Regions from separate parts of the Achromobacter sp. ES-001 genome, predicted to be linked through region 3. Evidence: predicted binding sites of a transcription regulator. Region 3 holds the regulator's gene; each other region holds the start of a gene.
The links. Region 3 encodes LexA, which represses DNA repair genes until DNA is damaged. Its sites were predicted from a motif close to ACTGTATNNNNATACAGT; they were not measured.
Positions count from the first base shown of each region.

Region 1: the regulator LexA is predicted to act here: its motif matches at 4,111-4,128, upstream of KYT87_RS07460 (PA0069 family radical SAM protein).
Region 2: the regulator LexA is predicted to act here: its motif matches at 3,585-3,602, upstream of recA (recombinase RecA).
Region 4: the regulator LexA is predicted to act here: its motif matches at 2,615-2,632, upstream of KYT87_RS26225 (ATP-dependent helicase).

Region 1 covers NZ_CP079940.1:1,678,285-1,685,529, reverse strand. Annotated here, with positions in the region: gene KYT87_RS07480 (CoA pyrophosphatase) at 1-353, opposite strand, end outside; gene rplS (50S ribosomal protein L19) at 477-857, opposite strand; gene KYT87_RS07470 (DMT family transporter) at 1,076-1,948, shown strand; gene KYT87_RS07465 (hypothetical protein) at 2,008-2,505, opposite strand; gene KYT87_RS07460 (PA0069 family radical SAM protein) at 2,568-4,103, opposite strand; gene KYT87_RS07455 (sulfate adenylyltransferase subunit 1) at 4,316-5,614, opposite strand; gene cysD (sulfate adenylyltransferase subunit CysD) at 5,655-6,563, opposite strand; gene KYT87_RS07445 (phosphoadenylyl-sulfate reductase) at 6,605-7,245, opposite strand, start outside.
Region 2 covers NZ_CP079940.1:1,778,113-1,785,357, reverse strand. Annotated here, with positions in the region: gene metE (5-methyltetrahydropteroyltriglutamate--homocysteine S-methyltransferase) at 1-275, opposite strand, end outside; gene KYT87_RS07980 (LysR family transcriptional regulator) at 420-1,340, shown strand; gene recX (recombination regulator RecX) at 1,415-2,224, opposite strand; gene recA (recombinase RecA) at 2,418-3,479, opposite strand; gene KYT87_RS07965 (response regulator transcription factor) at 3,795-4,484, shown strand; gene KYT87_RS07960 (sensor histidine kinase) at 4,597-5,973, shown strand; gene KYT87_RS07955 (MFS transporter) at 6,204-7,245, shown strand, end outside.
Region 3 covers NZ_CP079940.1:3,745,396-3,752,640, reverse strand. Annotated here, with positions in the region: gene lon (endopeptidase La) at 1-2,381, shown strand, start outside; gene lexA (transcriptional repressor LexA) at 2,556-3,203, opposite strand; gene KYT87_RS16800 (amino acid aminotransferase) at 3,361-4,560, opposite strand; gene uvrB (excinuclease ABC subunit UvrB) at 4,637-6,766, shown strand; gene KYT87_RS16790 (low molecular weight protein-tyrosine-phosphatase) at 7,026-7,245, shown strand, end outside.
Region 4 covers NZ_CP079940.1:5,788,408-5,795,652, reverse strand. Annotated here, with positions in the region: gene KYT87_RS26230 (PD-(D/E)XK nuclease family protein) at 1-754, opposite strand, end outside; gene KYT87_RS26225 (ATP-dependent helicase) at 828-2,483, opposite strand; gene KYT87_RS26220 (hypothetical protein) at 3,016-3,165, opposite strand; gene KYT87_RS26215 (YafY family protein) at 3,266-4,291, opposite strand; gene KYT87_RS26210 (hypothetical protein) at 4,424-5,101, opposite strand; gene KYT87_RS26205 (hypothetical protein) at 5,336-5,674, shown strand; gene KYT87_RS26200 (YcjF family protein) at 5,974-7,044, opposite strand.

The DNA.
Region 1 (7,245 bases), 2.1 Mb from region 3:
GTTTCGATGCGGCCACCCGGAAAGCTGATCTGCCCCGCGTGGTCATGCAGATGCGCGGCGCGCTGGGTCAGCATGATGTGTACGCCGTCGTCGCGCGTGACCAGCGGAATCAACACGGCTGCGGGCACCGGTGTGCCCTCGCGGCCGGGGTATCGCAGATCGTTGTCGCGCGAAAGCTCCAGCGTCCAGGTGGATGGCTGGTTCAGCGTGCCCCGCAGGCGATCCGGGGTCAACAGGCTGGCAGGTACGGCCGGCAGAGAATCATTGGCCACTACCCACGGTTGCGTTGCCGGATCGAAGCCCGGGCGCACAAGCGGCCGTCGAGGCCGCGCAGAATACGAGGAATCAGACATACGGCTTTGCTAAAAGAAAAAGGCACCCTCGCAGGTGCCTTTTTAACCCGGAAACCTGTGCCGGACGGAAACGCTGAATGGCGCGAACGTCCGACACTGGTAGGGCCGTGTGCCGATAAGCGATCAAGCCGCCGAGGCTTGCTTGCTGACCAGCTTTTCCTTGATACGTGCCGACTTGCCCGAGCGGTTGCGCAGGTAGTACAGCTTGGCGCGGCGCACGTCGCCGCGGCGCTTGACTTCGATGCCGGCGATTTGCGGCGAGTACAGCTGGAACGTACGTTCCACGGCTTCACCCGACGAAATCTTGCGCACGGTGAACGCGGAGTTCAGGCCGCGATTGCGCTTGGCGATAACAACGCCTTCGAAAGCCTGCACGCGCTTGCGGGTGCCTTCAACGACGTTCACGCTCACGATGACGGTGTCACCAGGAGCAAATTCAGGCTTGGCTTGGCCGCCGGTCAGACGGGCAATTTCTTCCTGTTCCAGGATAGCGATAAGGTTCATGAGAACTCCTAGATCATCATGTCTTTGCGGGCTAAAACTTTTGCCGTTCGTTTTTTACCGATGTTGTTACTGGTGCCGCAAGCAGAGGATGAGATTTGGCAAACCAATGATTCTACACCAAAAGTTGGCTAGGCCGTCGGGTAGAATGGCGCCCTTCCGGCAGCTTGCTGTACCCTAGCGGCTTCTGTAACAAACACGTCATTCGGCGCTGTTCCCTCATGTCGTATACGTCCCTGATATTGGTCGTCTTGGCGGCGATGGCCCACGCTACGTGGAACCTGCTTGCCAAGCGCGCGGCCATGGTGGGCGCGCCTTTTGTGTTTGCCTACGGGCTGTGCGCCTCGTTGCTGTACGCCCCCTGGGTCATCTGGGTGCTGATCCACGACGGCATGACGTGGACGTGGCCCGTCGTCGGCGCCATCCTGACATCCAGCCTGTTGCATCTGGGCTACAGCCTTTGCCTGCAACGCGGCTATCAGGTTGCCGACCTGTCCGTGGTGTATCCCATTGCGCGAGGCACCGGCCCGCTGCTTTCCACGACGGGGGCATTCCTGCTGCTGGGCGAACCCGCCACCGGCACCGGCATTGTCGGCATGCTGTGCGTGGTGATCGGCGTGCTGATGATCGCCACCCAAGGGCGTCTGACCATCTTCAAGCAGGCCCAAGCGTGGATCGGCGTGCGCTGGGGCGTGGTGATCGGCCTGTTCATCGCCGCCTACACCGTGGTGGACGCCTATGGCGTGAAGGTCCTGTTGATCAGCCCCGTGCTGTTCGATTGGTTCACATGCGTAACGCGCACCGCCATGATGACGCCCCACATGATGAGCCGGCGCGCGCAAGCCTGGCAGTCCATGCGCGGGCACTGGCACCTGGCGCTGGCCGTGGGCCTGCTGTCTCCGTTGGGGTACATCCTGGTGCTATATGCGCTGCGCAACGGCGCGCCGTTAAGCCTGGTGGCGCCTGCCCGCGAAATGTCGATGATGCTGGGCACCCTGGCCGGCATGTTCCTGCTGCGCGAAAAGGTCGGGCCGGGCCGGTTGGCCGGTTGCGTATCCATTCTGGTGGGCGTGGTGCTGCTGGGCTCCAGCTAAGCCTGCCGTGGCCGTTCAATGTATCGGTCGCGATTGATTCAAAATCGAGCCCGGGCGATTCAGAACCCAGCGGCGGCTCCAAGCCACATCAGGCCGGGGATGATTGCGCCCCACGCCAACACCATCACCACATCCAGCACCATGGCCTTCATGGTGACTTGCGACGTTACGGGTTCAACGGTGGCGTTGCCCAGACTGCGCTCGCGTACCGCCGACACCGCCAAAGCGGGGGCCATGGCAGGTGACACGGCGGGCGCCATCGTGGGGGTGACGGCAGGCACCGGCAACGGTGTCACGCCCGATGGGATCCCGCGCGTTGCCGCGCGCTCGACCAAGCCGCCCTCTTGGGCCGGCGTGGGCGGGAACGGCCAGCGCGCGGGAGACGTGCCCGAGCGGCTGCGCTGGCGCGGTTCGTCACCGGCGGACGCGGTATTCCACGGCATGGCCAGGCCCGCCAGCTTGGCGCAAGCGGCGCGGGCTCGATACGCGCCACGGCGCAGCGGGTTCAACGAGACGATGAGCTCATCTGACAAAACGGAAAAATCAGCGGTGTTCATGAGAACTCCTTGAAGAAACGATTCCACGCCGCCGCAGCGGCCGACACGGCGAGCGGCCGTGATCAATCGAACAGCGACAACTGGCCGGCCGCCAGCGCCTGCAACTGGCGCGCCCCGCGGCCATAGCCGCCGGAAACTGCCGGCAGGCCGTCAGAAAGGGGGACCCCTGAAGACGCTTGCGCGCCAACCGGGGATAGGAAAGCGGTAGAGGAAGGGGTAGCGGGCACAGTCACCGCAGAGCCGGCCGACGACGCCACTGCTGCGGACACAGCCGAAGAGGCCGTGCCCTGCCCTGCAAGCGGGCCCGCCGAAAACAGAGACGGCGTGGCGCCCGCCGCCAGCGGCGGCTGGAAGCGATCGCAGTCCAGCGCGAGCCTGTGGCGGTTCAGCCCCAGCTTGCGGGTCGCGACGGCGAAGCGCTGGCGCAGCAAGTCTGCCCAGATGCCGGTGCCACGCATGCGCGAGCCAAAATTAGGGTCATTGCGGCGACCGTTGCGCAGGTCTTCTATGCGATGCAGCACGCGCTGGGCGCGGTCGGGGTAATGGGCGTTAAGCCAATCCTCGAACAGGGTTTTGACCTCCCAGGGCAGGCGCAAGACGGTGTAGCTGGCGTAATGCGCGCCGGCCGCCTTGGATTCCTGGAGGATGTGTTCCATGGATTCATCATTGATGAACGGGATGACGGGCGCCACCAGCACGCCGACCGGCACGCCGGCATCCGTAAGGCTGCGCACGGCTTCCAGCCGCCGCCACGGCGCTGCGGCACGCGGCTCCAGCGTGCGCGCCATGCCGGCGTCCAGCGTGGTGATGCTGATATAGACGACCACCAGATTCTGCTCAGCCAGCGCTGCAAGCAGATCGAGATCCCGGGCGACCAGCGCGTTTTTCGTGACGATGGTGACGGGATGCCGGGTTTCCAGCATCAGTTCCAGCATGCCGCGCGTCAGCCGCCAATCGCGTTCGATGGGCTGGTAAGCGTCAGTGGCGGAACCGATATTGATGGGCGACGGCTTGTAGCCGGGGCGCCCCAGTTCGGCGCGCAGCGCATCCACGGCGTTTGCCTTGGCCACCAGGCGGGTTTCGAAGTCCAGCCCGGGCGACATGCCCAAATACGAATGCGTGGGCCGCGCATAGCAGTACACGCAGCCGTGCTCGCAACCGCGATACGGGTTTACCGCAACGTCGAAGGGGATATCGGGCGAGTCATTGCGCGACAGCATCTTGCGCGCTTCTTCGGCCGTGACGGTTGTCTTGGGTGCGGGCGGAGCCAGCCGCGTATCAGGAACGATGGGGATGACCGTGGCGCCAGGGCGCGCGCCAGCCACCGGCGCGTGCGCGGAGCCGGACCCGGCTTCAGAAGAATCGCCCGAAGCGGAATCCGTGAATGTATCGGAAAAGGAGTCGGAGAAAGAGTCGGGGACGGATTCCACGAAATCCGCCGGCAGGCCTGAACCGGACCAACCGTCGTCGACCTGCACACGGTCATCGCGCTGAAAGCGATGCCGAACATTAGTAACCGCACCCCGACCGCGCAAGGCGGCGGGGGCGGCAGCCGGGGACCCAGAACCGGCGGGAAAAGAATGATCGGTGCGTGCCATAAAAACTACTGTACAAAAACACAGTGGTTTTGACAAGCACCAAAAGCCTTTCCGTAAGACAGCCCCACTTTACCGCAAGACGCGAGGCGCGTCTGAACAAATCGATTTCATCAGGCGATATCGCCCGGAAACCCGCACCAGCATTAGGTTTGGAAGAAATACAACATCAAAAAGCGGGCCGAAAGTCCGTTGTTTTCCGGCCCGATTCCACCCTAGCGCAACATGCCCGCCGCAGCCGTCTGATGCGTGGCTTCATCGATCAGAATGAAGGCGCCGGTCGTCGGCACATCAGCGTACCGATCCACCGCCAACGCCTCGCGCGTGGTGAACGTCACGCGACCGATGTCGTTCATCTGCAAGGTGCCTTCGGTGTTCTCGACTTCCTGCAATTCGTGGATGTCGCGATGCGAGAGCACCGCGCGAATCTTTGCCGACGTAAGCCGCGTGCCCGACTTCAACAGATACTTGCGCGCCGGGTTCAATGCTTGCGCATCCAGCCAGCACAGCTCGGCTTCGAACTCGCGGGTGACTTGCGCCGGCGCCGCCGTGTGCACGATGACATCACCGCGCGACACGTCGACATCGCGATCCAGCACCACCGTGACCGAGTCGCCCGCCACCGCCTCGTCCAGCACGCGGTCAAAGACGCGGACTTCGCGCACCACCGCACTGACGCCCGACGGTTGCACGGTGATGGCGTCGCCCGCGCGCAGCACGCCGCTGGCCAACCGGCCGGCATAACCGCGAAAGTCTTCTTTCTGATCACCCCCGTGCCGCGCCACCCACTGCACGGGAAAGCGCAGCGGCAAGGCACGGCCGTCGCTGGCAAGGTCCAACGATTCCAGCAGCGCCAGCAAAGGCTGGCCTTCGTACCAGGGCGTCTTGGGCGACAGCGTCACGACGTTGTCGCCATTCAGCGCCGACAGCGGCAGCGCATCGAAATGTGCGATGCCGAGCTTGGCGGCGAGTTCGGCATACGCATCGCGAATGCGCTCGAACACGGCGCGATCCCAATCGACCAGGTCCATCTTGTTCACGGCCACCACGATGTGGCGGATACCCAGCAGCCGCGCAATGGTGCTGTGCCGCTTGGTCTGCGGCAGCAGCTTGCCGTCGGCCGCGCGCGTGGCGTCGATGAGGATCACGGCCACGTCCGCCGTGGACGCGCCCGTGACCATATTGCGCGTGTATTGCTCGTGGCCGGGCGCATCGGCAATGATGAATTTGCGCGCGGGTGTAGAAAAGTACCGGTAGGCCACGTCAATCGTGATGCCCTGCTCGCGCTCGGCTTCGAGCCCGTCGGTCAAGAGGGAAAAGTCGATGCCGTCGCCCGCCACGCGCTTGTGCTTGGCGCGCGAGATCGCATCCAGCTGGTCGGCGAATACGCCCTTGCTGTCGTACAGCAGGCGGCCGATCAGCGTGGATTTGCCATCGTCGACGGAGCCCGCCGTGATCAAGCGCAGCACGCCCGTGCCGGCGCCGGAAAGGAAAGAATCGTTCAGTGCGTTCATGGTGCGTCCCCTGCCGCCGGCCGCAGCCGGCGTTGTGCATTCAGAAATAGCCTTCCTTCTTGCGGCGCTCCATCGAGGCCTCGGAAGTCTGGTCGTCCATGCGCGTTGCGCCGCGCTCGGTGATGTCGGTCACCGCCGTCTCGGCGATGATGGCGTAGGTGTCGGCGGCGTCGGAAGCCACCGGGCAGGTGCAAGAAATATCGCCCACCGTGCGAAAGCGCACCGGCATCCGCTCGACCTGCTCGCCGTCTTGCGGCGGCGTCAGGCGGGTCACCGGCACCAGCAGGCCCTTGCGCCGGACGACCTCTCGCTGGTGGCTAAAGTAGATCGACGGCAACGCCAGCTTCTCGCGCTGGATGTATTGCCAAACGTCCAGTTCGGTCCAGTTCGAAATCGGGAAGACACGCATGTTCTCGCCGCGATGCACGCGCGTGTTGAACAGGTTCCACAGTTCAGGGCGCTGTGCCTTGGGGTCCCATTGGCCGAATTCATCGCGGAACGAAAAGATGCGCTCCTTGGCGCGGGCCTTTTCCTCGTCGCGGCGCGCCCCGCCGATGCAGGCGTCAAAGCCGAATTCCTCGATGGCTTCCAGCAGCGTCACCGCCTGCGCCGCATTGCGCGAGTCGGTTTCGCGCCGCAGCACCACGCTGCCACGCTTGATGGAGTCCTCGACGCTGCGCACGATCAGGGTCTCGCCCAATTCGGCTGCGCGCTGATCACGAAAGGCGATGACTTCATCGAAGTTGTGGCCCGTGTCGATGTGCATCAGCGGGAAGGGAAAGCGGCCGGGGCGAAACGCCTTTTCCGCCAGGCGCAGCAGCACCACGGAGTCTTTGCCGCCCGAGAACAGCAGCACGGGCTTTTCGCTTTCGGCGGCCACCTCGCGCATGATGAATATCGCTTCCGATTCCAGCCAATCCAGGTGGCTGCGTTGGATCACAGCAGACATAGGTTATTCCCCTAAGACAGAATTTGAATTCATGGACGGCGTCATTCGCCGCGCGTCACGACACTGATGACGCGGTTGCCCGCGTGCAGACCGCATTCCTTGGAATCCGACGATTCCCACCACCATCTTCCAGCTCGCACGTCCTCGCCCGGCCGGATGGCGCGCGTACAGGGCTCGCAGCCGATGGACGGGTAGCCCTGGTCGTGCAGGGGGTTGTAGGGCACATCCAGCGCACGGATCACTGCCCACACGTCGTCCTCGCTCCATTCGGCCAGCGGGTTGAACTTGGTCAGGCCGAACACGGGGTCTTGCTCTTGCAAGGGCAGTTCGCCGCGCGTGGTGGATTGCTGGCGCCGCTGCCCGGTGATCCAGGCGCTGCGCCCGGCCAGCGCGCGTCGCAGCGGCTCGACCTTGCGAATCTGGCAACAGGCTTTGCGCAGATCCACGCTTTCATAGAACGCATAGGCGCCATGCTGGGCAACGTGCTGCTCCACCGCCGCCGCCACGGGCCGGTACACCGTGACATCGCGCCCATAGCGCGCGCGAACGGCGTCCAGCACGCCCAGCGTTTCCGCATGCAAGCGGCCCGTATCCAGGGTGAACACTTCCAGGTCCAGGCCCGAGTCGTAGAGGGCATGCGTCAACAACATGTCTTCAGCGGCCAGCGACGACGCCAGCGCGG
Region 2 (7,245 bases), 2.0 Mb from region 3:
GACACTGCCTCGTTGTCCTTCTGGCCAAAGCGCGCGGGCACGGCGCCCAGCAGCGTGGTCCATTCCAGGATCTGGTCGTACCAGGCAAAGTCTCCCACCGGCACAAACTTCAAGCCGGCGGCGGCTTGCAGCTTCCAGTGCCGGGCCCGCAACTCGCGGCCCGTCTCTTCCAGCGCTTGCGCGGTTTGCTTGCCAGCCCAATAGGCCTCGACCGCGCGCTTCAATTCGCGCTGGGCGCCGATTCGGGGGAACCCCAGATTATGAATAGTAGTCATGAGAACACCGCCGTTAGACAAAGTTTGTTCAAGTGATGACCATTGTGCAGGCAAACATACATGAAGCAAAATCAATCTCTACATGGATAAGATGAGTATTTCTCATATACTAGGGCGATCATTCCGCGTCGGCCCGTCCTTCCCATGCTAGAAATCCGCCATCTTGAAACGCTTACCGCCATCCGCGAGGGCGGCAGTCTGCAAGAAGCCGCCGAAAGGCTGCACTTGACGCAGTCGGCCCTGTCGCATCAATTGCGCGACCTGGAAACCCGGCTGGGCACGCCGCTGCTGAACCGCCGCACCCGCCCCGCCCGCCTGACCACGGCCGGCTTGCGCGTGCTGGCGCTGGCGGATGAAGTCCTGCCCCGCATTCGCGCAACCGAACGCGACCTGCAACGGCTGGCGGCCGGCCGCGGCGGCAGACTGCATCTGGCAATTGACTGCCATTCCTGCTTTCAGTGGTTGATGCCGGCGCTGGACGCATTCCGGGTGCAGTGGCCCGACGTCGCGCTGGACCTGTCGGCGGCGTTTTCCTTCGCCCCCCTGCCCGCCCTGGTGCGCGGCGATTTGGACTTGGTGATCACGTCGGACCCGCAACCGCTGGACGCCGTGGAATACCTGCCCTTGTTCAAGTACGAACTGGTGTTGGCGGTGTCGGAAGCGAACCCGTTGGCCGGCAACAAATTCATCATGCCGGACCAGCTGGCGGACCAGACGCTGATTACGTATCCGGTGGACAAACAACGCCTGGACGTCTTCACCGCGTTTCTGGACCCCGCCGACGTCGAGCCCGCCGCCATTCGCAAGGCCGAACTGACCCCGATCATTGCGCAGCTGGTCGCCAGCAACCGTGGCGTGGCGGCCTTGCCGAACTGGGCGCTGACGGAATACATGAACCAGGGCTGGTTGCGGCTGTGCCGGCTGGGACCGCAAGGCGTTTGGCGCACGCTGTATGCGACCGTGCGCAGCGAAGATACGGACGCGTCCTACATCGACGAATTCCTGACCATTACGCGCGACGTATGCTTCAAGACGCTGTCGGGCATCAAGTCGGCAAAGACGTGAAAACGCCGCCCGGGGGGGCGGCGTCCATGGGGCGGCAGCGACGGGCCATCTTCGCGGGGCCGCGCAAGATCCGGTCAATCGCCGTCGCCGTCGCCTTCGCCTTCGCCCAAGATTCGACGGATGACGTCATGCGCGAAGCCCCGGCTGGCCAGAAAGCGCGCCTGCTTGGCGTATGCCGCGCGGTCTGGCGGCTTGGCGTCGAAGCGTTTTTTCCAGACCTCCAGCGCGCGGTCGTATTCGGTGGCGCGCAGTTGTTCGCGCAATTCGGCCACCTGCGTATCGTCCACGCCGTGCTGGCGTAGTTCCTGCACGATGCGCGCCGCGCCTTGGCGCGACGCACGCCGATGCACCAGGCTTTGTGCGAACCGTTCGGTGGACAGCCAGCCTTCTTTTTCCAGCGCATCCAGCACGCTTTCGATTTCATTGGCGTCTTCGGCGTAGGCGACCAGTTTGCGCGCCAGTTCCTCGCGGGCGTGCTCGCGGCGCGACAGATATCCCACCGCGCGCATTTTCAGCGACGGGCCCTTGCGGGCAGGCTTGGCCGCATCACCGGCGTTGTCACCTGTTGGCGACGTGTCAGAGGTGTCCGGCGTATCCGAGGTGTCGGAAGTGTCCTGGGGACGCGATGTCCGCGATGTACGCGAAGTACCCGACATACCCGACATACCCGACGTACGTGACGTGCGGGAAGTGCGGGGCTTCAGCGCGCGCTGCTCGGAACTGCGCTGCCAGACATCTTTGTCGGCGGCGGGCTCGGCCGCTTCCTGTTCGCGCCGCGCGTCCGAACTGCGTCGCAAGCCTTGCGGCTTGGCGACGGTTTCAAACTCGTCATCCAACTTGGCGCGTAGGCGGTCGGCTGACGCGGGGGTCGATTTCCAGCTCATGCGCTTTCTGCCTTGGTCAAGGACGGACGCCGGATCGATAAAGACGCGGCGAACCCTGTCCGACGAATAATGCAAAACGGCAGGCCCGTCATGGCGCCTGCCGTATCTGACTGTGCGGCATCACCGCCCAGCCCCGCTGCGATAAGCCTGTCCGCCGCCCCTGGCGACACTGCGCCCGCGGCAGGCGGAAGGCTTATTCGGCGGTGTCTTCCGCCGTGGGCACGAATTCAGCGGCGCGGCTGACGATGCCCTGGTTCTCGCGAACTCGGTTTTCGATTTCGATCGCCATGTCGCGGTGCTCTTTCAGGTATTCGCGGACGTTGTCCTTGCCCTGGCCGATGCGGTTGCCGTTGTAGCTGTACCACGCACCCGACTTGTCCACCACATTGGCGGCCACGCCCAGGTCGATGATTTCGCCTTCGCGCGAAATACCGGCGCCGTACATGATGTCGAATTCCGCTTGCTTGAACGGCGGCGCCACCTTGTTCTTGACGACCTTGACGCGGGTTTCGTTGCCGACGACCTCGTCACCCTTCTTGATGGAGCCGATGCGGCGGATGTCCAGGCGCACCGACGCGTAGAACTTCAGCGCGTTGCCGCCCGTGGTGGTTTCGGGGTTGCCGAACATGACGCCGATCTTCATGCGGATCTGGTTGATGAAGATGACCATGCAGTTGGTGCGCTTGATCGTGGCGGTCAGCTTGCGCAGCGCCTGGCTCATCAGACGGGCTTGCAGGCCCGGCAGGGAATCGCCCATTTCGCCTTCGATTTCAGCCTTGGGCACCAGCGCGGCCACCGAGTCGATGACGATCAGGTCAACCGAACCCGAACGCACCAGCGCATCGGTGATTTCCAGCGCTTGCTCGCCCGTGTCGGGCTGCGAGATCAACAGGTCCGTCAGGTTCACGCCCAGCTTGTTGGCGTATTGGACGTCCAGCGCGTGCTCGGCGTCGACAAAGGCGCAGGTGCCACCGATTTTTTGCATTTCGGCGATGACTTGCAGCGTCAGCGTGGTCTTGCCCGACGATTCCGGGCCGTAGATTTCGACCACACGGCCGCGCGGCAGGCCGCCGACGCCCAAGGCGATGTCCAGACCCAACGACCCCGTGGAAACCACCTGGATATCGTGCGAGACCTCGTTATCGCCGTAACGCATGATCGAGCCCTTGCCGAACTGCTTTTCGATCTGCGAAAGCGCGGCGGCAAGCGCCTTGGCCTTTTCCGATGCGGCGGCCTTGGTGGTTTTGTCGTCCATGTAAAGTCCTGTCTGTGACGTATCTGGTGGTTGCGGCATGAAGGAGCACCCTTGGACCGCAGCGTTGCTGTTTTGAATCAGGTTCAGATTATTGCATCGGATTGTACTGTACAAAAAACCAGTGTGCCAGAGTTTTGCACGTATTCCCTGAGTGGGCAAGCCTGGCGCCGTATGACAGAATCGAAGCCGACCCCGGCGTTTCGTCCCTATTCCACCGCCGGGCCGCCCACAAGGCGATAGCCCCCTACCCCGGGGCAGCCGGCACGCAAAGCGCCGGCGCCACAGGGACCTTTTTGCAGCTTCCGTGCCGCCCCCATGCGCATCCTGATCGCCGAAGACGACAGCATTCTGGCCGATGGCCTATCCCGGTCATTGCGGCATAACGGTTACGCGGTAGATGCCGTGCGTGACGGGCTTGCCGCCGACTCCGCGCTGGCGGCCCAGGCGTTTGACCTGCTCATTCTGGATCTGGGCCTGCCGCAATTGGCCGGGCTGGAAGTGCTGCGCAGGTTACGCGCCCGCAACTCCGCCCTGCCCGTTCTGATCCTGACCGCCGCCGACAGCATCGAACAGCGCGTGAAAGGCCTGGACCTGGGCGCTGACGACTACATGGCCAAGCCTTTTGCGCTGTCCGAACTGGAAGCGCGCGTGCGGGCGCTGACGCGACGCGGCGCGGGCGGCGGCGCCACCATGCTCAAGCATGGCCGGTTGCTGTTCGACCAGACGGGCCGCGTCGCCATCGTCGACGACCAGACGCTGGACCTCTCGGCGCGCGAAGTCAGCTTGTTGGAAATCCTGCTGACGCGCAGCGGCCGCATGGTCAGCAAAACGCAGTTGGTGGACCACCTGTGCGAATGGGGCGAAGAAGTCAGCACCAACGCCATCGAGGTCTACGTGCATCGGCTGCGCAAGAAGCTCGAACCCAGCGGCGTGAAGATCGTCACCGTGCGTGGCCTGGGCTACTGTCTGGAGCGGGACCAGGGTGCCGCGTACCTCGCCAGCTGACCCCCGGCCCGAGCCGCTGAATCAGGAAGCGCTGGATATCATGCAAGCCGGGTCCAAGGGCCCGAGCTTTGCGCCGCCGCAGCGTTCGCTGCTGGGCGAAATCCTGGACTGGATGCTGGCGCCGCTGTTCCTGCTGTGGCCCATGAGCGTCGCGATCACGTACGTGGTCGCCCAGAACATCGCCAACGTGCCGTACGACCGGGCGCTGGCCAACAACCTGCATGTGTTGACGCGGCAGGTTCATGCGCAGGACGGCCGGGCCGTGCTGAAGATGACCGACGCCGCGCGCGACGTGTTGCGCGCCGACGAAACCGACAGCGTCTTCTGGCTGGTACTGGGCAGCCGGGGCGAATACCTGGGCGGCGATCGCGCGCTGCCGCTACCGGCCACCGTGGGCCAGCCGCGCCCGGGCGAAGTCCAATACGAAGACGACACCATGCGCGGTTTCGGCATCCGCCTGGCGTTCACGTGGGTGGACCTGAACCTGCCCAACACGCAGCCCGCGCTGCTGATCGTGGCCGAGACCGTGGAAAAGCGCACGCAACTGGCCAACGACATCATCAAGGGCGTGATCATTCCGCAGTTCGTAGTGCTGCCGATCGCGGTGCTGCTGGTGTGGTTCGGCCTGTCGCGCGGCGTGGCGCCGCTGAACGCGCTACAGCAGCGCCTGCGCGCGCGTCGGCCCGACGACCTGTCGCCCATCGACGAACGCGCGGCCCCTTCAGAAATCGCGCCGCTGGTCGCCGCCATGAACGACCTGCTGGATCGGCTGTCGGCCAACGTACAGGCGCAGCGCCGTTTCGTGGCGGACGCCGCCCACCAACTGAAGACGCCGCTTGCCGGGCTGCGCACACAGGCTGAACTGGCGCTGCGCGATGCCAGCCCCGAAGAAATGCAATCCAGCCTGCGTCAGCTGGTGACGGGGTCCGAACGCGCCACACGGCTGGTGAATCAGTTGCTGCTGCTGGCGCGCGCCGAAAACCCCAGTGCGATCGGCCTGACGCGCACCGATCTGAACGCCATCGCCTACGAGCAGGCCATGCACTGGGTGCCGCAAGCGTTGTCGCTGAGCACCGACCTGGGCTTCGAGGGCTCTGACGATCCGGTCGAGATCAACGGCAACCCGCTCCTGCTGGCCGAACTGCTCAACAACCTGGTCGACAACGCCCTGCGCTATACACCGCGCGGCGGCCACATTACCGTGCGCGTGCAGCGTCGCGGCAACCAGGCCGTGCTGGAAGTGGAAGATTCCGGCCCGGGCATTGCGCCCGACGAGCGCGAGCGCGTCTTCGACCGCTTCTATCGGGTGCTGGGCACCGCGTCCGACGGCAGCGGCCTGGGTCTGGCCATCGTGCGCGAAATCGCGCAAAAGCATCAGGCGACGGTGCTGATCGACGACCATCCCACCCCCCACTCGGACCTGCCAGGCACCCGCATCAGCGTCGTGTTCCCGCAGTACGCCGACCCGTCGGATCGGCACGAAAGCTAGCGCGGCACGTGTTGGGCAGCCCGGCCGACAGCTAAGGACTATCCCTAGCTCCCTGCGGAATAGTTACTTTTAGTTTCAATTTTAAGATTCGGGTAAGGGTTCCGTCAGAACCTCGTCAGGGTCGCGGCTCAATGTTGCGCATAGCTCGATGTCGGCTTGACCGGCAAAGGGCCAAGCACGGCGGAAAACCGCCGGCCAAAAAACGAGGAGACATCATGAGCACAACAACCATGGCAGGCCGCGGTCCTTCCGCGGAACCGCGCCCGATGACCAAGGATGAACGCCGCGTCATCTTCGCATCGTCGCTGGGCACGGTTTTTGAGTGGTACGACTTTTATCTATACGGCTCGCTTGCAGCCATCATCGCGCAACACTTTTTCTCTGGCGTGAACCCCACCGCGGGCTTCATTTTCGCGTTGCTGGCGTTCGCCGCCGGGTTTGCCGTGCGCCCGTTCGGCGCGCTGGTGTTTGGCCGCCTGGGTGACCTGGTAGGGCGTAAATACACCTTCCTGGTCACGATCGTGATCATGGGCTTGTCTACCTTCCTGGTGGGCGTGCTGCCCAGCTACGCCAGCATCGGCCTGGCGGCTCCGGCCATCCTGATCCTGCTGCGCCTGCTGCAAGGCCTGGCGCTGGGCGGTGAATACGGTGGCGCGGCGACCTACGTTGCCGAACACGCCCCGCATGGCCGCCGCGGCTTCTACACGTCGTGGATCCAGACCACCGCAACGCTGGGCCTGTTCCTGTCGCTGCTGGTCATCCTGGGCATCCGCACGGTCATGGGCGAAGACGACTTCAAAGCCTGGGGCTGGCGCATTCCGTTCCTGATTTCGGTCGTGCTGCTGGGCATCTCGGTGTGGATCCGCCTGCAACTGAGCGAATCGCCCACCTTCAAGCGCATGAAGGAAGAAGGCAAGGGTTCGAAGGCGCCGATCGCTGAATCGTTCGGCCAGTGGAAGAACCTGAAGGTCGTGATCCTGGCGCTGCTGGGCCTGACCGCCGGCCAGGCCGTGGTCTGGTACACGGGTCAGTTCTACGCGCTGTTCTTCCTGACGCAAACGCTGAAGGTCGACGCCAACACGGCCAACATCATGATTGCGGTCGCGCTCTTGATCGGCACGCCCTTCTTCGTGGTGTTCGGCGCGCTGTCGGACAAGATCGGTCGCAAGCCCATCATCATGGCGGGCTGCCTGATCGCCGCGGCAACGTACTTCCCGATCTTCCAGGGCATTACGCACTTTGCCAACCCGGCGCTGGAAAAGGCCCAGGCCA
Region 3 (7,245 bases):
TGTTTCCGCACATGGTCATCCCGCTGTTCGTCGGCCGTCCGCGCTCTATTCGCGCGCTCGAGGTTGCGATGGAAGCGGGCAAAAGCATCATGCTGGTGGCCCAAAAATCCGCCGGCAAGGATGATCCCACCCCCGAAGACGTCTACGAGATCGGCTGCGTTGCCGGCATCCTCCAGATGCTCAAATTGCCCGACGGCACCGTTAAGGTTCTGGTCGAAGGCACTCAGCGTGCCCGCATCAACAGCATCGAAGATGCCGATTCGCATTTCACCTGCCAGGTGACGCCGATCGAGCCGGACGCCATGCAGGGCTCCGAAACCGAGGCCCTGCGCCGCGCGATCGTTGCCCAGTTCGAACAGTACGTAAAGCTCAACAAGAAGATCCCTCCGGAGATCCTGACCTCGTTGGCCGGCATCGACGATGCGGGTCGCCTGGCTGACACGATCGCCGCGCATCTTCCGCTGAAGCTCGAGCAGAAGCAAAAAATGCTCGAGATCGTCGGCACGTCCGAGCGCCTTGAAGGTCTGCTTACCCAGCTGGAAACCGAAATCGACATTCTTCAGGTCGAAAAGCGGATTCGCGGCCGCGTGAAGAAGCAGATGGAAAAGAGCCAGCGCGACTACTACTTGAATGAGCAGGTCAAAGCCATTCAGAAGGAGTTGGGCGAGGGGGAAGAGGGCGCGGACATCGAAGAGCTTGAAAAGAAGATCATCGCTGCCCACATGCCCAAAGAGGCGCGTAAAAAGGCCGATGCCGAGCTCAAGAAGCTCAAGCTCATGTCGCCCATGTCGGCCGAAGCCACCGTGGTGCGCAACTACATCGATACGCTCATCAACCTCCCCTGGAGGAAGAAGAGCAAGATCAACAACTCGATCGCCAACGCCGAGACGGTGCTGGACAACGACCATTACGGTCTGGAAAAGGTCAAGGAACGCATTCTCGAATATCTTGCCGTGCAACAGCGCGTAGACAAGGTCAAGGCACCGATCCTGTGCCTGGTCGGCCCCCCGGGCGTCGGCAAGACCTCGCTGGGCCAGTCCATTGCCAAGGCCACGAACCGCAAGTTCGTGCGTATGGCGCTGGGCGGCGTGCGTGACGAGGCCGAGATCCGAGGCCATCGCCGTACTTACATCGGTTCGATGCCCGGCAAGATCGTGCAGAACATGTCGAAGGTCGGCGTGCGCAATCCCTTGTTCCTGCTTGATGAAATCGACAAGCTGGGCATGGACTTCCGCGGCGATCCTTCTTCGGCGTTGCTTGAAGTGCTGGACCCGGAACAAAACCACACGTTCCAGGACCACTACATCGAAGTCGACTTCGATTTGTCCGACGTCATGTTCGTGGCCACCAGCAACACGCTGAACATCCCGCCGGCTCTGTTGGACCGTATGGAAGTGATCCGCCTGTCCGGTTACACGGAAGAGGAAAAGATCCATATCGCTCGCGACCATCTGCTGCCCAAGCTGATGCAGAACAACGGCGTGAAGGACAACGAACTGACGGTCGATGACAGTGCGCTGCGCGATATCGTTCGCTATTACACCCGGGAAGCCGGTGTGCGCGCCCTTGAACGCGAAGTGGGCAAGATCTGCCGCAAGGTCATCAAGCAGTTGCTGACCCAGAATGATCGTGCCAAGGCGGAAGGCAAGACCATCGAGGTCAAGCCGGTCAACGTCACGGGCGACAACCTGAGCGACTACCTGGGCGTGCGCCGCTATACCTTCGGCATGGCCGAGAAGGAAAACCAGATTGGTCAGGTGACCGGTCTGGCCTGGACCGAGGTCGGTGGCGATCTGCTGACAATCGAAGTGGCGGACATGCCGGGTAAGGGCGTGATCCAGCGTACGGGTTCGCTTGGCGACGTGATGAAGGAATCGGTGGAAGCGGCTCGCACGGTGGTGCGGTCCCGCGCTCGTCGCCTGGGCTTTGCCGACAGCGTCTTCGAGAAGCACGACATGCACGTCCACGTGCCGGAAGGTGCGACGCCCAAGGACGGCCCGTCCGCGGGTATCGCGATCACCACGGCCATGGTTTCGGCGTTGTCGCGCATTCCGGTGCGCGCCAATGTTGCCATGACCGGTGAGATCACGCTGCGCGGCGAAGTGCTGCCTATCGGCGGCCTGAAGGAAAAGCTGCTGGCGGCCCACCGTGGCGGTATCAAGACGGTCTTGATTCCCGAGGAAAACGTCAAGGACTTGGCGGAGATCCCGGATAACGTCAAGAACCAACTTGAGATCGTGCCGGTCCGCTGGATCGACAAGGTGCTGGAATTAGCGTTGGAGCGTCTGCCGGAGCCTCTGGCCGAGGAAGAAGCCGTCAAAGACGCGCTGGTGACCAAGCCTGCCGAGCCCGGCTCGACGGACCCGGTTCTGAAGCACTGATCAGCTGGTATGGCCGGGCGCCCGAAGTATGGGCGCCCAACAAAAACCCCGCCACGTGGCGGGGTTTTTTTATGGCCATCATTTTGGCCTTCGCGGTAACTTTGGTTATGGCCGTTGCCGGGCGAACGCTACGGCGAGGCTAGGCAGACCGTGCCTGATCTACCCCGTGCTGCGTCAGTGCAACGCGTGCGTACGGATTAAACCGACGGCGATGCCTTCCAGCGCGAACTCTTGGTCTGCTTCAACGATGATGGTTTGAAAGTCCGGATTTTCCGGCAGCAGTTCGATGTGCCCATTGGTGCGTTGCAGGCGCTTGACCGTCACGTCGTCGCCCAAACGTGCCACGACGATCTGGCCGTTGCGCGCTTCAGAGGCCTTCTTCACCGCAAGCAAGTCACCTTCCAGAATGCCCGCATCCCGCATGCTCATGCCGCGCACCTTCAGCAGGTAATCGGGCGCTTGGGCAAAAAGATGGGGGTCCACGCCAACCTCGCGTTCGACGTGTTCGGCCGCAAGGATAGGGCTGCCTGCCGCAACGCGCCCGACCAACGGCAGCAGCAACTGCGCCAAAGAAGGTATGGCCAGAGACGTCTGAGACTGGGAGGGCCCGTCTTTCAACCGTATGCCTCGCGAGGCGCCGGCGGTGAGCTCGATAGCACCCTTGCGGGCTAATGCCTTGAGGTGGTCTTCTGCCGCATTCGGTGAACGGAAACCAAGGGCCTGGGCGATTTCGGCGCGCGTTGGCGGAAAGCCGGTGCGCGTGACGGTCTGCCGGATGAGGTCCAGGATTTGTTGCTGGCGGTCGGTGAGTTTGCTGGCCATGGCGGTGATCCGGTATAAGCGGACTGTACATATATACAGCGCCATTCTGGGGGACGTAGCGGAAAAAAGCAAGCCGGCGGCGGGCCCGAAAGCAAAACGGAGCCGCAGGGCTCCGTTTCGTCATAACAGGGCCTCGGACGGCCCGTACAGGCAGGCGTTACAGCACGGCGGCGATGCCGGCAGCTACCTTGTCAATGTTGCCGCTGTTCAGCGCAGCCACGCAGATGCGGCCGCTGGACACCGCGTACACGCCATGCTCTTCGCGCAGGCGATCCACTTGAGCCGACGTCAGGCCCGAGTACGAGAACATGCCGCGTTGCTGCAGGACAAAGCTGAAGTCCTGCTTGGCGCCGTGTTCCTTGATCTTTTCCACCAATTGCTTGCGCATCAGGCGGATGCGGTCGCGCATGCCGGCAAGTTCTTCTTCCCACATGGCGAACAGTTCCGGCGTGTTCAGCACCGTCGACACCACCGTGCCGCCGTGGGTCGGCGGGTTGGAATAGTTGGTGCGAATGACGCGCTTGAGCTGGCTCAGGACGCGGCCCGCCGCTTCCTTGCTGCCAGCGACGATCGTCAGTGCGCCCACGCGTTCACCGTAAAGCGAGAACGACTTCGAGAACGACGAGCTGATGAACATGGTCATGTCCAGATCGGCGAACATGCGCACGACGACGGCGTCCTCGGTCAGGCCCTCGCCAAAGCCCTGGTAGGCGATGTCCAGGAACGGAACCAGGTTGTTTTCCTTCACAACCGCGGCGATCTGCTTCCATTGCTCCGGCGTGGGGTCCACACCGGTCGGGTTGTGGCAGCACGCGTGCAGCACGACGACGGTCTGCGCCGGGGCTGCTTTCAAGTCCGCCAGCATGGCTTCGAAGTTCAGGCCGCGGGTGGAAGCGTCATAGTACGAATACGTGCCGACCTCAAAGCCGGCGCGCTCGAACAGCGCACGGTGGTTTTCCCAGCTGGGGTTGCTGATCAACACCTTGGAAGAGGGCAGCAATTGGCGCAGGAAGTCGGCGCCAATCTTAAGCGCGCCGGTGCCGCCCAGCGCTTGGGTGGTCAACACGCGACCGGCTGCGGCCAACGCGGAATCCTTACCCAGCAACAGGGCTTGAGCGCCCTGGTTGTAGCCGGCGATGCCTTCGATGGGCAAATAGCCGCGAGCGGCGGCCGCTTCGATGCGGGCGGTTTCGGCCTTGCGAACGGCGCCCAACAGGGGGATCCGTCCCTGGTCGTCGTAGTACACGCCCACGCCCAGGTTGACTTTACCCGGACGCGTGTCCGCGTTGAATTGTTCGTTCAGACCAAGAATGGGGTCGCGCGGCGCGAGTTCGACGGAATCGAAAAGGTTGCTCATGGGACTCTGATGAGGATGGGTGGACGCAGTACGAGGTGCTGTGGATAATGGGGGGTTTACCCTGGAACAGTCTAGCATGCCAAACAGCCCAATAGACCCGAGCGGCGCGGGAGATCTGGCCCAGAATCTCGCTGGAAATGCCGTGGTACCAGTATCGGCTGACGCACCGCCCGTTGCTGGCGCGGAACCGCGCTTTGTGGAATATCCCGGTAGCCCGTTCCAGCTGTTCCAGCCCTATCCTCCGGCCGGCGATCAGCCCACCGCGATCAACGGGTTGACCCAGGGTATCGAAGACGGCCTGATGTTCCAGACGCTGCTGGGCGTGACGGGCTCGGGCAAGACCTACACCATGGCGAACGTGATCGCGCGGCTGGGACGCCCTGCGCTGGTGTTGGCGCCCAACAAAACGCTTGCGGCGCAGCTATATGCCGAAATGCGGGAGTTCTTTCCGAAGAACGCGGTCGAGTATTTCGTTTCGTACTACGACTATTACCAGCCCGAGGCCTATGTCCCGACGCGCGACCTGTTCATTGAAAAGGATTCGTCCATCAATGAGCACATCGAACAAATGCGTCTATCGGCTACCAAGAGCCTGCTTGAACGCCGGGACACTATTATTGTCGGCACGGTGTCTTGCATCTACGGTATTGGTAATCCCGGCGACTACCACGCGATGGTTTTGATTCTGCGCAGCGGAGACCAGATCTCGCGGCGGGAAATCCTGGCGCGTCTGGTTGCCATGCAATACACCCGCAATGACGCCGAATTCACGCGGGGGGCGTTCCGGGTCCGTGGCGAAACCATCGACATCTTCCCGGCAGAAAGCCCCGAGCTGGCGCTGCGCCTGACGCTTTTTGATGACGAGATCGAAAGCCTGGAGTTGTTTGATCCCCTGACGGGCCGCATTCGGCAAAAGCTGCCACGGTTTACCGTGTATCCCGGGTCGCATTACGTCACCCCGCGCGATACGGTTCTGCGCGCGATTGAAACGATCAAGGTGGAGCTGCGAGAGCGTGTCAAACGCTTCGTGGACGACGGTCATCTGGTCGAAGCCCAGCGTCTGGAACAGCGCACGCGGTTCGATCTGGAAATGCTGCAGGAGTTAGGCTTTTGCAAGGGGATCGAAAACTACTCCCGCCACCTGTCCGGCGCCGCACCAGGCGACCCGCCACCCACGTTGATCGATTACCTGCCGTCCGACGCGCTGATGTTCATCGACGAAAGCCACGTGACCATTGGCCAACTCAGCGCCATGTATCGCGGCGACCGGTCGCGCAAGGAAACGTTGGTGCAATATGGGTTCCGGTTGCCATCCGCGATGGACAATCGACCCCTCAAGCTTGAAGAATTCGAGGCGCGGATGCGCCAATGCGTCTTCGTGTCGGCCACGCCAGCGGCTTACGAGAAAGAACACGCTGACAACGTCGTTGAGCAGGTCGTTCGGCCCACTGGCTTGGTCGATCCTTTGGTCGAGGTATTGCCGGCCCGCACCCAGGTGGACGACTTGCTGGGCCAAATCAAGGCGCGGGTTTCGGTGGGCGAGCGGGTGCTGGTCACCACCCTGACCAAACGCATGGCCGAGGATTTGACGGATTTCCTTAGCGAACACGGCGTCAAGGTGCGCTACTTGCACTCCGACATTGATACCGTCGAGCGCGTGGAAATCCTGCGGGACCTGCGCCTGGGCACCTTTGATGTGTTGGTGGGCATCAACCTGCTGCGCGAGGGGCTGGATATTCCCGAGGTTTCGCTCGTGGCCATTCTTGACGCCGACAAGGAAGGCTTCCTCCGATCCGAGCGCAGCTTGATCCAGACGATTGGCCGCGCGGCCCGCAACCTGAACGGCCACGCCATTCTCTATGCAGACCGCATTACGGATTCGATGCAGCGCGCGATGGAGGAAACCAGCCGTCGGCGCGCCAAGCAGCTGCAGTTTAATATCGACAATGGCATTACGGCGCGCGGCGTCCGCAAGGCCGTGCGTGAGCTGATCGACGGCATCGTCGCGCCAGTGCAGCACGACGCCCTTGAGGCCGCCGTGCCAGCCGAGTTCCTCAAGGACGAGAAGGCCTTGGCTCGCGAGTTGAAGCGCTTGGAGAAGCTGATGATGGACCACGCTCGAAATCTGGAATTCGAGCAGGCCGCTGCCGCGCGCGATGCGCTTACCGCGCTGAAGCAACGTGTTCTTCTTGATGGGGCCGTATAAGCGCTCGCGCCGCGCAGCGCGTCGGTATGGGCTGACAGGTAGCTGACATAATGCTGAAAATGGTGCGAAGGACGATCGATATGCGCGCACAGCAGGAAAGGGCGCCTGGCGCCCACTGGGAGTGGAGGGGTGACGTTTAAATATCTCGATAACTATTTGATACTAAAGGGGTTTTTTAACACCCCGGCCGACCTTTACTCATTTGTTTCTTTGCAAAAAAAGCTTGCCTTATCTCGGGTTTTCCCTCACACTTACTCCCATGATGACCAAGGTACTTTTCGTTTGCATGGGCAATATCTGTCGCTCGCCGAGCGCAGAGGGCGTGTTTCGCCATTTGGTGAATGACGCGGGGTTGAGCGACGTTGTTCGCATTGACTCTGCGGGCACGCATGCGTTTCATATCGGCGAGGCGCCTGATGCCCGGGCGCAGGCTGCGGCACGTAAACGCGGCTACGAGATCACGCACTGTGAGGCCCGTC
Region 4 (7,245 bases), 2.0 Mb from region 3:
GGAGCATCTGGGCCTGCCCGGCATGATAGTGATGAGCCAGCCATTGCTCCGCGGTTTCGCATGTGTGGGGACGCAGCACAACAATCGAACCATCGCTACCGTCGATATCCAGCCGAGCACTGAATTGGTCAAGCGACACCGCATCCGACACGGCGCGTTGCAGACGCCCCAGTTGCGTATGCGGCTCGGCCGCGGGAACCAGGACGCTTCCATCGACAACCGGAAATCGGGCCAAGAGCCTACGCCACAAGGACGGAAAGAGCTTGCAGTCCTCCAGCAGTACGATCTCGCCGACCGGTACGCTGCGCTCATCGAGACGGCGCAGGACAGCGAGCAGGCGATCGCCTTCGCCGGGGGGCAACAAGCCGGCCGCCGCGGCTTCGACAACGGCCATGTCAGACAAGCGAGCCGGCCATCCCACTGCCGCCGCGCCCGTCCATCCTCCAAGAATCCATTCGTCGCGCCATTGCAGGAGGCGGGCCGCGGTGCCGATTTCATCGGCCGCCAAACTGTCGTGAAAAAACCTGTCTGGCCCATCGGATTGACGCAACGCCAGCAGGAAGGCCGCGGTCCGTTCAGCCACACTGACTGGCAACGACGACAGGCCGAGCCAGGTTTCCAACATCGCAAGAAAGGCCTGGCGCCCCACGGTCGCGCGTTCGAGCGACGTCCCGGGGTGAGGGCCTTGCCACTGCTCGATATGCAGGCCCAGGGTAATTCTCAGCGCTGCCGTGGTGCCTTGTTGCTCTTGCATTTCGCTCGCTCTTTGGTCATAGGTGCGGATTGGGGGTGACCGGCCACCTCCACGGGAGCCGCCACGGGATTGATCACGCCGGTGTCGGACAGACGTCGAGACGTTCGAGCAGTCGCGCCGCCGCCCGCTCGGACATGACCAAGACCAGCTTCATGGAGGCGCGCGTCGCGCCTACGAACAAGCGGCGAACCTCGTCGTCGCCCAGCATTTCAAAGTCGATCTCCGCCATCACGACTGCCGGCGCGGACTGCCCCTTGAAGCGGTGCACGGTATCCGTCACCAGCGTGCCTTCGGAATACTGCGGCCTGCCTTCACCGTCGTAGGTGCCAAGAAATTTTCGCAGCGCATATGAACCCAATTGATCGTAGGACAGGATGCGAGAGCTATCCCTTCCCCGATAACTGAGAAGCGCGATGTCCGTCGTCGCGAACCCGGCCAATTGGCATAGGCGCACACCTTCTTTGACTTGGTCGAGCAATTGCGCGCCAGTCTCGTAGGTAAGGAATTCCACGTCGTGGCCCGCGACGGGCGATGCCGGCACGACCGCTACTCCGTCCGGGACCAATGCTTGCAGCAATTGGACGACAGGCCGCGGACTGCGGAAGTTCATGTCTGCTCGCAGTCGTATCCAACCCGGCAGTTCCACGGCGGCATGGCGATACAGCTTCTGCATTGGATCTTCGAGCCAGAGAATGCGGGCATCATCGCGGGCATGGCGCAGTATCAGCTCAAACCATTCGGCCTTGATGTCCTGCCCCTCATCGATGATGACCGTGTCGAACATCAGATCCAGCGGGACCGCCAATTCCTGGCAGGCGTTGACCAGTTGCTCGAAGGCCATGGCCGCATTGAAGTCAGGCACCGATCCCGACTGTCTGACCATGCGTACGCACAGCATGTGGAACGTGCACACCACGCCGCCAGCCGGCACGATCGCGGCAATGTGATCTGCCAGGGGCCGGTTGAAGCAAAGATACAGCGGCCTGCGTCCGGCCTCGATTGCCGCGCGGTACTCGGCCAGGGCCAACTGCGTCTTTCCAGAGCCAGCCGTGCCGTTCACGTGCAGTCGAAAGGGCGTCATGTCGATTTGCCGGGCCCAATACGCCAGGCCGCTGGACACGCGGGTGACCAGCGCCTTGGCCTGCCCCACCAAGGCGCTGGCATCCGCCTCCAGTTGAATGACGTCGCAGAGAAACCGATGCACCTGCTCGTACAACGGACCCGCGATGCCTGCTGGGAGAATCTGCTGAATCACCGTACACAATGCGTCGCGTCGGCTTGCATCGACGATACGCTCGGACATCACGCCCACCGTTTGCGGCGTCTTGCACAAATAGTCGGGGCAATAGAGCAGATGCTCAATCTCGATGTAAGCACCATTCAAGACCCGTGCCAGCTTGCCTCGCAGGCTGTTCACCGTGCGGCCCATTTGTGCAGGTACCGATTTCAGTTTGCCGCCGCCGTAGTTCTTGGCCAGCCCATCAGGCGTCTCTTCCAATGGTCCGCATTTCTGCTCGATGAGCATCATGTGTCCGGCCTGGTTGACGATGACGAAATCGACTTCGCCGTGGATGGCGTGGGATCGTTCGATATTGGTCCAATGCACGGCGTGATACACCGTGTATCCATCCGGCAACCCCTGCGCCAACAATTCCAGCGTCTCGAATTCCCGACGCATCGCGCCGATGGCATCCATGGTTTGCCAACCATCCGGCACGATACGCGCCATGTTGCGAAGCTCCTTAGCAGGCGAAATTGGCGGGCGGTGCCGGGGGAAAGTACAGGGCGTCAGCCTGAAGAACGGACCGCCTCATTGGCAGAAGGGTCTGTTCAGCCAAAGTCAACATTTAGATTTAATTGTACGTATTTAAATACATATGCGTCAGCATACCCTATTCAGCATTTCTTTTTTTATTGCGATCTGATTGTCGCGTTGACGGATAGTGGGCCACGGCCCTGAGCCCGAGTCGAGAAACGTGGCGATACCCGTGCGCTCTATCCTGAGCTAAGAAGGCGTTTCAGCCAGCTCGCCATCAGCGCTGGCGTCGAAGGCGCGATGCATCGCAGTTGCGTTGATTGGCATTTTGGACAATGGGCCGCAATATCCCGCCCAACGACAAGCGCGTCACTGATGGGCGCAAATGCCTGTCTCCAATTGCATTCGGTGCAGATCTGAGTGAACGGCCGGGGGCGGACAGGCATGCTGCGATTCCAGGAAAAATAGGGCGAAATACTCAGGAAAATGCGAGCTTGCACCTGGCTCAATCATTTCTCGCGCAGGCGTCTTCTGCCGCATCCCGCCTGACCGCCTCAATATATCTGCCTAGGATGGCCGTGCTTAATACGCCTGTCACGAAAACGATAGCGAATGCAGCCAAGTGTTCCAGGGGCGTGGCGTTGTTGTTGATCATGTGAAATCCAGGATAGGCAAAATCGGCAGCCCGATGACTGCCGCACCGCAACCAGAATATGAGGCGATCGGGACATTACGTGTCTCGATCACCCACCCGTTCACGCACGCGCTGCATAAAGCGCCGCAAGCGTTTCCGCTTCGGTGGCCATTTCCTCGCGTAGCTTTGTCGGCCCCAAGACTTCCACATTCGGGCCAAACGCTCTCAGCCACCAACGCAGGCGCTTGCTGAGCAAGACCGTTCCTGTGACCCGCAGTTCCGATCCGACATACTCCGCCACTTGATCATCGGATAAGGGCGATTCGATCAGGTGATTGCCAGCGCCGCTGAGAAAACGCAGTTCCAGCTTGATGGCGCCCTCCACCATGAAATCGAACTGCCGCTGATGTTTCACATACTCGGCCAATCTGAACTCACGAGGATAGGTGAATATCTCTGGCAACATGGTTGCGCTGACCACCCTGTCAAGCCGGTACATGGCGGGCTTGGGATAGCCGACTATGGCTGCGACAAGATAAATCACCCCACCCACCTCGACCAATCCGAGCGGGTCGATAGTCTTCGTCGTTTCCTGGTCCCCTTTGGAGCGAACGCGATACACCACTTCGAGTTTCTGCTCGAAAAATAGCGCACGGGAAACGGTAGAAAAGATGTTTGAGTCTATGGCCGGATGCTGCAAGGCAAAGGCCCCGCTTTCTACTTCGACCTTGTCCACCCATTTCCGATAGCGGCGTTCGCTGTCGCTCTGCGAAACGCCCAGCCGTTTCTCGGCAGTGTCGAACAAGGAATACAGCGATTCGGAAACCAGCGACGGAATCTGGCGGGATGAAAAGCGCTTCAAAGTTTGCAGCGCCAGCGCTTGTTCATGCGTCATCAAGCCGGCCGACCTGGCGGCCACACCTCCAGCGCCGGCCCGCCTGCGCCAGACCAACGCCGTGCCACGCTTTTCGGACTCCACCAACTGTTGGTCGAGCAACTTCTGCAATGTGCGCAGAACGGTCTTGACGACGGGAGGCTCGGGATATGACCGGCACAACTCCCGGTGTATTTCCGGCGTACTCATGAAGTGCCCGCCCTGCTCGGCGTCCTTCAAGACGTGGAAAATATTGACGACCAGCGGGGGCATGCAGGAACTCACTTTGCTTCGATACGAAGCTGCTACGATAACAAACTGAGATTTACCAGAAATATCATCGCCACGCAGGCCGGCACCGGACCTCCGGAATGCAGAAGTCGCGGTGAAAATAGTCGGCAGAATCTAATCGAGCGCGGGCCAGGAAAAACCCAGCAAGGCATCCACGCGCATCGCACCATCCAGAGTCATGGGCACGCCAACCAAGGGCTGCAATTCGTGCAAGCCCGCTTCGATTATCGTGCGCTGCAACTCATGCTCGGGAACGCCGGCAACGGCGAGCGCTGCAGGTTGCATCAACAATGCAGTCAGCGCCTCGCGCAGCACCTCGGAAAAGCCGGCGGCGGTCTGCTCAGAACCAAGAACGGCAAGAAGATTGGCAGCGGCGAACTTGCGCGTCGCGCGCCACGCAAGCACTGTCTTGTAGCCCTCCGCACGGGTCCATTCCAGCGCCGCCAGCGCCCGCACTGACGTTTGCACGGCGCACGCCCACGGCTTGTCCGCCGCCATGACCCAGACACCCTTGCGAACAGCGGGCAACTGGCTGACCCGGCCACGGCACAACGCCAAGGCCGCCACGCCCTGCTCACGGGCCTGACGCATGGCCTCGAGCGGTCCATAGGCGTTCCATTCGGCGCGCCCTTTTCCCGTCAATGCCGCGAAGTCCACGAGATGCAGCGACAGCGCGCCGTGCGGCGCGTCCGTATCCGCGTGCCAATCAAAGGCCGGCACTTCCTCCGCAAGCTGCCGCACAAGCAAGGCGACATCATCCGCGGACATCCCCCAGCCGTGCAGGGCGACCACGGGGCGATTGAATGCGGTATGAGTTCCAGGGGTTGCTATCGAATCCGACACTGTGTCTCCACTTGAGTTGGGAGTACGCAGTTTGGATCGCGGTCAGGACATTTGCTGTCCCGAAGACCGCATTGGGTGGTATTTACTTGTCAGGCCCATTGAGGCGCGCGGGATAGTGCGCAGAAATAGATTTTCGCGACGCGGGTCTCAATGGGGCATCGTGGTCTTCGATATGATCCGAATGTGATCGGCATCGAAGGCGATAGCAGTCAGCCGGCCGATCAAGCTTTCGGCATCGACAACGGGAAATTTGTCTGTCGCGATCTCTACTCCGAAGGCGACATGAACGACCAAAAGGGCGTTATACAAAAGTATTCCCGCATCGGTGCTGGAGTGCGCAACACAAAGATATACTTTCTTGGAAAAGATTTGAACCATCATAAAGACGTGCAGTACCTACCTAGTTGTGTGAAGCCTGCTCTTTCGGCGTCGGCGGGTGCGAAAACGCCGCAGAACTGGATTTCGTCCGGAGCGATCGCCCGACAGCCAGACGCGGGCGCCGTTAACGGGAGGTCCTGCTAATCAGTTGCTAGTGGAGTTGCCGAGAGGGAGCAGCAACGCAACGGAATTTCTGTTATTTGGCCCATGTTTTAGCAGTTGCTGTGTCGACAGTTCATGGGGATGTCCAGCCGCTCGTAGTCTTACTGTATTAGTCAGTTTTGAAGGCGGATCGGAATTGGATGGTCTTGCACACAGTCCCACAAATGCGCGGGAGACGATCCTCGGAAATTCGCCGAGGAGGATCACGTCAAAGGTCATAAAGATCGAGTATGGGTCTCCGACTGAAATTTCTCTATCGAAATTTCAGTCGGAAACCTATATTAACCGTTCATCTTGTCTTTCAATCTGTCTGCGAGGTTCGCTGCGGTAGGTATCGCATCCGGATCTTCTGAGAAGATTTCCGCAAGAACAGCTATATATGCTTCTCCCAGGCCAATCGTTATGGCACTTGCCGTAGCCGCCGAAATGGCACCACCCGCAATAGTTCCAACACCAGGGAAGAATTTGAGTACATTAACGACAATTGTCCTTCCGACAAAGGTCGCCCCGCCCACGCCAATGGCCGACGTGACCAAAGTGCTCAATGTTCCTTTGGACAGTTCAAGTCCGAAAACGGAAGTAATGCCAGCTACCATTCCGATCTGGATGGGCGCCAGAATTGCCGCGTCCGAGAATGGAATAGGACTTGCACCAGCCGCCGCTGCTGCTGTTGCTGCGCCGGCGACAATTTTATGCGCTTGCAATTTCTTGTAGTTGAGATTGGCCTTTTGTGCTGCCGCCAAGGCCTTTCGCTTTCCCTCTGGAATCACCTCCGATGTCAGCTCAATCAGCCTGTCTAAGCCCATCGGATCTATCATATAACCATCATCCAACTCTTCGCGGATTGCACGAACTCGGATTACGTTTCTCGATTCCGGTAGCAGGCGAATCACCTCATTCTTAAATCCATTATCACTTCTAGCCTTGGTTATGACGGTTATAAGTGGAACGTGCTGAGCCAGCATATTATGAAGATCGACCTCAGCGCTTTCGACGCGCCGCCCATCCTCTTGAATGCAGAGCCATGCGGCATGAATGTGCCTATTTGAGTCTTTTTCGTTGCTTCTATCTTTGATAACCTTTTCAAGCTCCGATAATGTCTCCCTGAATTGAGACATTTCCAGCCCTCTGGTATCAAATATCGTTATTGGCACTCCATCCCTGGATATTTCCCTGGTATTCTGTGTTACCGGGCGGCCTTGACCTGTTTCCGCAAGATTTTTTTGAAACACGGCATTGATTAAGGTGCTCTTGCCAACACCGGATCGTCCAGCGATCAAGATATTGATATGGCCACGTTCAGTGGTGGCTTTTTGTATGGCCTCCTTAAGAAGGTCATCCAGATTCTGCATTATTTCTTCCTTTTGTTGAAGTTAAGTATTTAGTGCGCTCTCAAATATTCAGATCATCGGTCGCAGGATAAATGCGTGCCAACGGCATAAATTATTCGGACTTTTTGCGCAAATCGTTTATGGTCCACAGCGAAGATGAAATTAAAGAGTCAGACTTAAATATAGTTGCCGAGGTCAGAGATTACCCTTTTACACTTTTTC